One region of the Pseudomonas sp. CP4 genome, then DNA from elsewhere that is predicted to be linked to it. Evidence: riboswitches for the same ligand, from Rfam matches in the RefSeq annotation. Region 1 holds a riboswitch; the other holds the start of a gene.
What was found. A riboswitch is a leader RNA that binds a small molecule or an ion and turns the genes downstream of it on or off. The one in region 1 is predicted to bind cobalamin.
Positions count from the first base shown of each region.

Region 2: linked by a shared signal. The riboswitch ahead of ACMYUN_RS02265 (CbtB domain-containing protein) and the one ahead of cobO (cob(I)yrinic acid a,c-diamide adenosyltransferase) in region 1 are both predicted to bind cobalamin.

Region 1 covers NZ_CP180489.1:1,470,258-1,473,655, reverse strand. Annotated here, with positions in the region: gene ACMYUN_RS06480 (PQQ-dependent sugar dehydrogenase) at 1-597, opposite strand, end outside; gene ACMYUN_RS06475 (hypothetical protein) at 664-1,248, opposite strand; cobalamin riboswitch at 1,413-1,642, shown strand; gene cobO (cob(I)yrinic acid a,c-diamide adenosyltransferase) at 1,723-2,334, shown strand; gene ACMYUN_RS06465 (cobyrinate a,c-diamide synthase) at 2,331-3,398, shown strand, end outside.
Region 2 covers NZ_CP180489.1:552,645-556,042, forward strand. Annotated here, with positions in the region: gene cobW (cobalamin biosynthesis protein CobW) at 1-852, opposite strand, end outside; cobalamin riboswitch at 951-1,163, opposite strand; cobalamin riboswitch at 1,598-1,817, shown strand; gene ACMYUN_RS02265 (CbtB domain-containing protein) at 1,940-2,137, shown strand; gene ACMYUN_RS02270 (CbtA family protein) at 2,149-2,850, shown strand; gene ACMYUN_RS02275 (cobalamin biosynthesis protein) at 2,847-3,260, shown strand; gene cobM (precorrin-4 C(11)-methyltransferase) at 3,339-3,398, shown strand, end outside.

The DNA of each region.
Region 1 (3,398 bases):
CGTGCCGCCGGGCAAGTCGACGACTTTGATCGGTTGGGTCTTGATCTCGGTGGCACCCGGCTCGTAGTTGAAGCGCAGCAGGCGATCGGTGTCGGCTACGTACAGATCGTTGCCGACCAGCGTCATGCCGAATGGCGAATTGAGGTTCTGCAGAAACACCGTGCGGGTTTCGGCGACGCCATCGTGGTCGGCGTCACGCAGCAGGGTGATGCGGTTCGGGCTCGGCACCCCAGCGCCGGCCTTGCCCATGACTTTCTTCATTACCCAGCCGCGAATGCCTTTGCTGTCGTCAGGCTTGGGCGGCGCGTTGGTTTCCGCCACCAGCACATCGCCGTTGGGCAGCACATAGAGCCAGCGCGGGTGATCGAGGCCTTCGGCAAACGCCGCGACCTGGGTGCCGGCCGCTGCGGTCGGTTTCGTGCCTTGTGGCCAGCCCACCGCCGGGGCGATGTTGACTGTCGGGATCAGCGTCTTGTTCGGTTCGGGCAGTTTCGGCGACGGGCCGGTGCCGTCGGAGACTTGCAGGCTGGAGGTTTCACCGCAGGCGGCGAGCCCGCCAGCGACGGCGATGATGAGAGCGAGTGGGGCCTTGCGCATTGCTGATCTTCCCTATGAATGCATTCCTAAACATAGAGGAGGGCGCAGGCCCGATGGTTCAACTGCTCAGCCGCGGGCTTCCTTGAACAGCACGGCGATGCCCGGATGATAGTTGCCCGCGTCGCTGTGCAATTTGCGATAGGCGTAGGGGAAATACCAGGCCACGGCGCAGGTGTGTTCCTTTTGCAGGTCGTCAACCATGTCCTGCAATTCTTCGGGGCTGGCGCTGTGCTGAGGTTTTTGCGGAGCAACAAAGAGGCAGCCGAGCTTGAGATCGCTGGCGTAGCTGATGCGCTTGGCATCAGCGGTGATGTCGAGCAGGGCCTGGGTCAGGTTGAGGTTGTTGACCCGTGGCCAGCGTTGCGTGGCCTGAATGAACGCGCGGTCTTCGGCGCCGGCAATCAGCAGATCTGCGCGAGCATTGCGTTCGCCTTCTTCGTTCTGTTTGCGCGTGGCCGTGTCGTTCAGCGTGACCATTTCCGCCATCCACGCCGCTGCCGCGAGCAGGCCGAGATTGGCTTTTTCGTCGTGCCAATATGGCGTGTCGTTGTCGCCGCGAACGGTGTTGTAGCGATCGATACAGTCAAACCAGCGTTCCAGCAACGGGCGCAGGAATTCCAGGCGCGGGTTGCTGATGATCATGCCTTGCATCGTCGTCATCCTTATTGTTGTAGTGGGCTTTTTGGAAAAAAAGCATGGCTCTTTGATATCACTTGTCACAGTCTGGCACAAGATTGCCGCTGCACAATTGATCAGCGGCAGCTATTTGCGCGCAATGTGCCTCTTCAATTGACGCTCCACCCCCAACCCTCTAACCTTCGCCGCTTGTTTCAGGTGCTCTGTGGCCCCGCGTCGACAGAGTGAAACAGGGAAGCCGGTAAGGGTGGTCTTCAAGCGAAGCCACGACGATCCCGGCGCTGCCCCCGCAACGGTAAATGAGTGAAAACTGCGCCTTGAGCCACTGCCTCGAAAGAAGCGGGAAGGCGCGCAGTCCGGCCGATGCCGCTCATGAGCCCGGAGACCGGCCTGATCCATCTCAGCGGCATCACGGTGGGCGATGCCAGGCTTTTTGCCGTCTATTCTTGTGCCTGCCCGCCGTTATCCAGCCTCAACGGAGAGCTCCCCATGAATGATTCCCCCGAGCGTGACGAACGCCATCTGGCGCGTATGCAGCGCAAGAAAGCCGTGATCGACGAACGCATCGCCAACTCGCCCGACGAGTGCGGCCTGGTGCTGGTGCTGACCGGCAATGGCAAAGGCAAGAGCAGCTCGGCGTTCGGCATGCTCGCCCGTGCCATGGGCCACGGCATGCAGTGCGGCGTGGTGCAGTTCATCAAGGGCCGCAACAGCACCGGCGAAGAATTGTTTTTCCGCCGTTTTCCCGAGCAGGTGCGTTTCCACGTCATGGGCGAAGGCTTCACCTGGGAAACCCAGGATCGCCAACGTGACATCGCCGCGGCGACCGCCGCTTGGGAAGTCTCGCGGGAATTGTTGCGCGACCCTTCGATCGGTCTGGTGGTGCTCGACGAATTGAACATCGCCCTCAAGCACGGCTACCTTGATCTCGATCAGGTGCTCAGCGATTTGCAGGCGCGTCCGCCGATGCAACACGTGGTCGTTACCGGTCGCGGCGCCAAGCCGGAAATGATCGAGATGGGCGACACGGTCACCGAGATGGGCATGCTCAAGCACGCCTTCCAGGCCGGGATCAAAGCGCAGAAAGGCGTCGAACTTTGAAGCAACCACGTCACTGTCCGGCGGTGTTGATTGCCGCGCCGGCCTCCGGTCAGGGCAAGACCACCGTCACCGCCGCACTCGCCCGTTTGCATCGCAACCAAGGGCGCAAGGTGCGCGTGTTCAAGTGCGGGCCGGACTTTCTCGACCCGATGATCCTCGAGCGCGCCAGCGGTGCGCCGGTGTATCAACTGGACATGTGGATGGTCGGCGAGCAGGAAAGTCGCCGTTTGTTGTGGGAAGCTGCCGCCGAGGCCGAGCTGATTCTGATCGAGGGCGTGATGGGCCTGTTCGACGGCACGCCATCCAGCGCTGATCTGGCGCGCCACTTCGGTGTGCCGGTGCTCGGTGTGATCGACGGCACCGCCATGGCGCAGACCTTTGGTGCCTTGGCGCTGGGCCTGGCGAAGTATCAGCCGGACTTGCCGTTCGCTGGCGTGTTGGCCAACCGCGTCGGCACCTTGCGCCATGCGCAATTGCTCGAAGGCAGCCTCACCGAAGGTCTGCGCTGGTACGGCGCACTGTCCCGCGAGACCGGCATCGAATTGCCGAGCCGCCACCTGGGCCTGGTTCAGGCCAGCGAATTGAATGATCTGGATCTGCGCCTCGACGCCGCCGCCGATGCGCTGGCCAGCAGTTGCCAAGTCGCGCTGCCACCGGCGGTCGAATTCGCCGCGCCTGATGTCATCGAAGCCGAGCCTCTATTAAAAGGTGTGCGCATCGCCGTCGCCCGCGATGAAGCGTTTGCCTTCACCTATGGCGCCAGCCTCGATTTGCTGCGGGCGATGGGCGCCGAGCTGCACTTTTTCTCGCCGATCCGCGACACGCAATTGCCCGACGCGGACAGCCTGTATTTGCCGGGCGGCTATCCAGAGCTGCATCACGTCGCGCTGGCGCAGAACACCTCGATGCTTGCAGCCATCCGCGCGCATCACGCAGCGGGCAAGCCGTTGCTCGCCGAGTGTGGCGGCATGCTTTATCTGCTGGATTCGCTGACCGACGTGGAAGGCACCCGTGCTGAGCTGGTCGGTTTGTTGAAAGGTGATGCGGTGATGCAGAAGCGTCTG
Region 2 (3,398 bases), 920 kb from region 1:
CACGAGTTGCGTCAGCGCGTCGAGCAGCAGGCTTTCATCGGCTTGCGGCAGTTCGATGGAGATCGAATCGAAGGCGTCGTGATCGTGATCGTCGTCATCACCGTCATGGTGGTGATCGTGGTGACTGTGGCGGCTGTCGATATGCTCCTCAGAGCCGGTACCGAGGCCGATCAACACGTCGAGCGGCAGGCGGCCGTTGCTGGCTTCGATGATTTTTACCGCTGGCGGCAGCTCTTCGGCGACTTCAGCGCGCACCCGAGCCAGATCTTCCGCGCTGGTCTGGTCGGCTTTGTTGAGGATGACCAGGTCAGCACTGGCCAGTTGATCGGCGAACAATTCGTGCAGCGGCGACTCGTGATCAAGGTTCGGATCGAGTTTGCGCTGGGCATCGACCTGATCCGGGAACGCGGCGAAGGTGCCAGCAGCAACAGCCGGGCTGTCGACTACGGTGATGACTGCGTCGACGGTGCAGGCGCTGCGGATTTCCGGCCACTGGAAGGCTTGCACCAACGGCTTGGGCAGGGCCAGGCCGGAGGTTTCGATAAGGATGTGATCGAGGTCACCGCGACGGGCGACCAGTTCGCGCATTACCGGAAAGAACTCTTCCTGCACCGTGCAGCACAGGCAGCCGTTGGCCAGCTCATAAACACGGCCACTGGCCTCTTCTTCGGTGCAGCCGATGGTGCATTGCTTGAGGATTTCACCGTCGATGCCGAGCTCACCAAACTCGTTGACGATCACCGCGATGCGCCGGCCCTGAGCGTTATCGAGCATGTGCCGTAGCAGCGTGGTTTTGCCCGAACCGAGGAAACCGGTGACGATGGTGACGGGGAGTTTGGCCAGTGTTTTCATCGGTATGCCCTTTGGCAAGCGGCGGGCATACGGGACGAGAACCGGCAGCGCGCGTGCACGCCGGAAGCATTCGCCACCGGATCACCCCGCCCGGTTGTAGTGAGAATCTGTGACGAGGCAGGTCTCCTGGCTGACGGCGTTCAGGCGCGGGGCTTGGCATTCGCTGCGCCTTCCCGCTGGCTCATCGGTTGAGCTGGCAGTGGCGTGGCAACGAACATCACCGTTCACAGTTGCGGGGGCAGCCGCGGCTTCGACCGCGTTCCCTTCTTAGCTTCGGCGAGTGCCGAAGAACCTCGAAAGCGCAAGGCTACGCATGGGTCCGTCGTGGGTCAATGGTCGGTGAGTCTGAAACTGGGGGTATATCCGTTGCTGCGGTAACGGCTTCCTATGGTTTCGCTCTTACAGCGAGTCCCTTTTTCAAACGCCGGAGTGCCGGCCCAGCAAAAAGGAACCAAAAGGCTTTGCCCCGGCGTACGGCCCGCTCGCTGGAACTCGGGGCACCTTCGTTACGGGACCGATCCCGGAGCGAAGGAACCCGAGCCTGCGAGGGCCGAACGTAGGAGCAAGCGTTTTTTTGCTTACTTTTTTTAGGCGTTTGTAAAAAAAGTGAGTCGCCGTAAGGGCGAAACCCTAAGCAGCCGTTACCGCAGCAACGGATATACACACAAAAACACCCGAAAAAAACGCCCCCCCGCAGCAACGGATCCGCCCCCGGAAATTGACTAAAAACCCAAACCCATGTTCTCCTGCCCACCTTGTTTCGGGTGCCCTTCACAGGGTGAAACGGGAAACCGGTGAATCATGTGCTTTACTCAAAGCCATGTCAGTCCGGTGCTGCCCCCGCAACGGTAAGCGAGCGAAGCGTCAGATCCACTGTGCCCCGGCATGGGAAGGTGACGCTTGCAGATCGGCCTCGTGCCAACCCCTCGTGAGCCCGGAGACCGGCCCGCAACACCCAGCGCGCGCAAGCGCCGCTGACCACAAACAAACCCGCGGTGGGCGGGCGCTGTTCGAAATCCCTGCGTGCCCGGCTCGCAGGGATTTTCATGCGCTCTGTTTACCCGCTGACATTTCAGAGGGAAGCGCTATGTCGATCATCAGCAATACCGTTAGCCACACTGACCACATTTCCAGCAGTACCACACTCGGCCAACGCGTGGCCGCCGCCCTCTTCGCCTCGATCCTCGGTGCCAGCCTTGTCTGGTTCGCCGGTTTCTCGCACATCGAAGCGGTGCACAACGCCGCCCACGATACCCGCCACAGCGCTGCGTTCCCGTGCCACTGAGGCTTGCCGAGATGATCAAGCGTATCGCGCAAACCGCAGGCTTCAGCGGCTTGCTGGCCGCCCTGCTGCTGACCTTGCTGCAGAGTTTCTGGGTTTCGCCACTGATTTTGGAGGCGGAAACCTTCGAGAAATCCGAACCGGTCGCGCAAGTCCACGAACACGCCGCTGGCACTGCCGCGCACAGCCACGATGGCGAAGCCTGGGAGCCGGAAGACGGCTGGCAGCGGGTGGTCTCGACCACTGGCGGCAATCTGGTGGTGGCGGTGGGTTTCGCCTTGATGCTTGCCGGTCTGTACACCCTGCGCGCGCCGACCAAGACCTCGCAAGGACTGCTCTGGGGTCTGGCCGGTTACGCGACGTTCGTTCTCGCGCCGACCTTGGGCCTGCCACCTGAATTGCCGGGCACTGCGGCCGCCGATCTGGCATCGCGGCAGATCTGGTGGATCGGCGCTGCCGCTTCGACCGCCGTCGGCCTGGCACTGATCGCCTTCAGTCGTCACTGGCTGATGAAGCTTCTTGGTGTGGCGATTCTCGCCGTGCCGCATGTAATCGGCGCGCCGCAACCGCAGGTGCATTCGATGCTCGCTCCAGAGGCATTGGAAACCCAGTTCAAAATCGCTTCGCAGCTGACCAACGTTGCATTCTGGCTGGCTCTAGGCCTGATCAGCGCCTGGTTGTTCCGCCGCAAAAGCGCAGGGCACTATCAGGCATGACCGATGACCGCGCAGCGCCGACTCTGGTGGTCGGCTTCGGCTGCCAGCGCGGCTGCCCGGCCAGTACGTTGCGTGCGTTACTCGATCAGGCGTTGCAGGCGCATCGCATTGAACTGCGAGCAGTCAGGGCTTTGGCCAGTATCGATCTCAAGCGCGACGAACCGGGTCTGCTTGAACTGGCCACCCAACTGAACCTGCCGCTGCAGTATTTCAACAGTGCCGAGCTGGCGCCCTATCAACAGCGTCTCAGCCATCAATCGCAAATCGCCTTTGAGCGCACCGGCTGCTACGGCGTGGCAGAAAGCGCCGCGCTGGCGCTGGCCGAGCAACTGATCCAGGCGCCGGCGAAACTGCTGATTCCCCGGCAGAAATATGCGCAGGCGACGCTGGCGTTGGCCGGCGCTGCATAAAATCCCGATAATCCCCGCCATCGATCATGAGCACACTTCATCTGAGGTGCGGCTGCGCTTCTTACCAAGGATTCAACGATGACCGTCTACTTCATCGGCGCCGGCCCCGGCGACCCCGAATTGATCACCGTGAAAGGC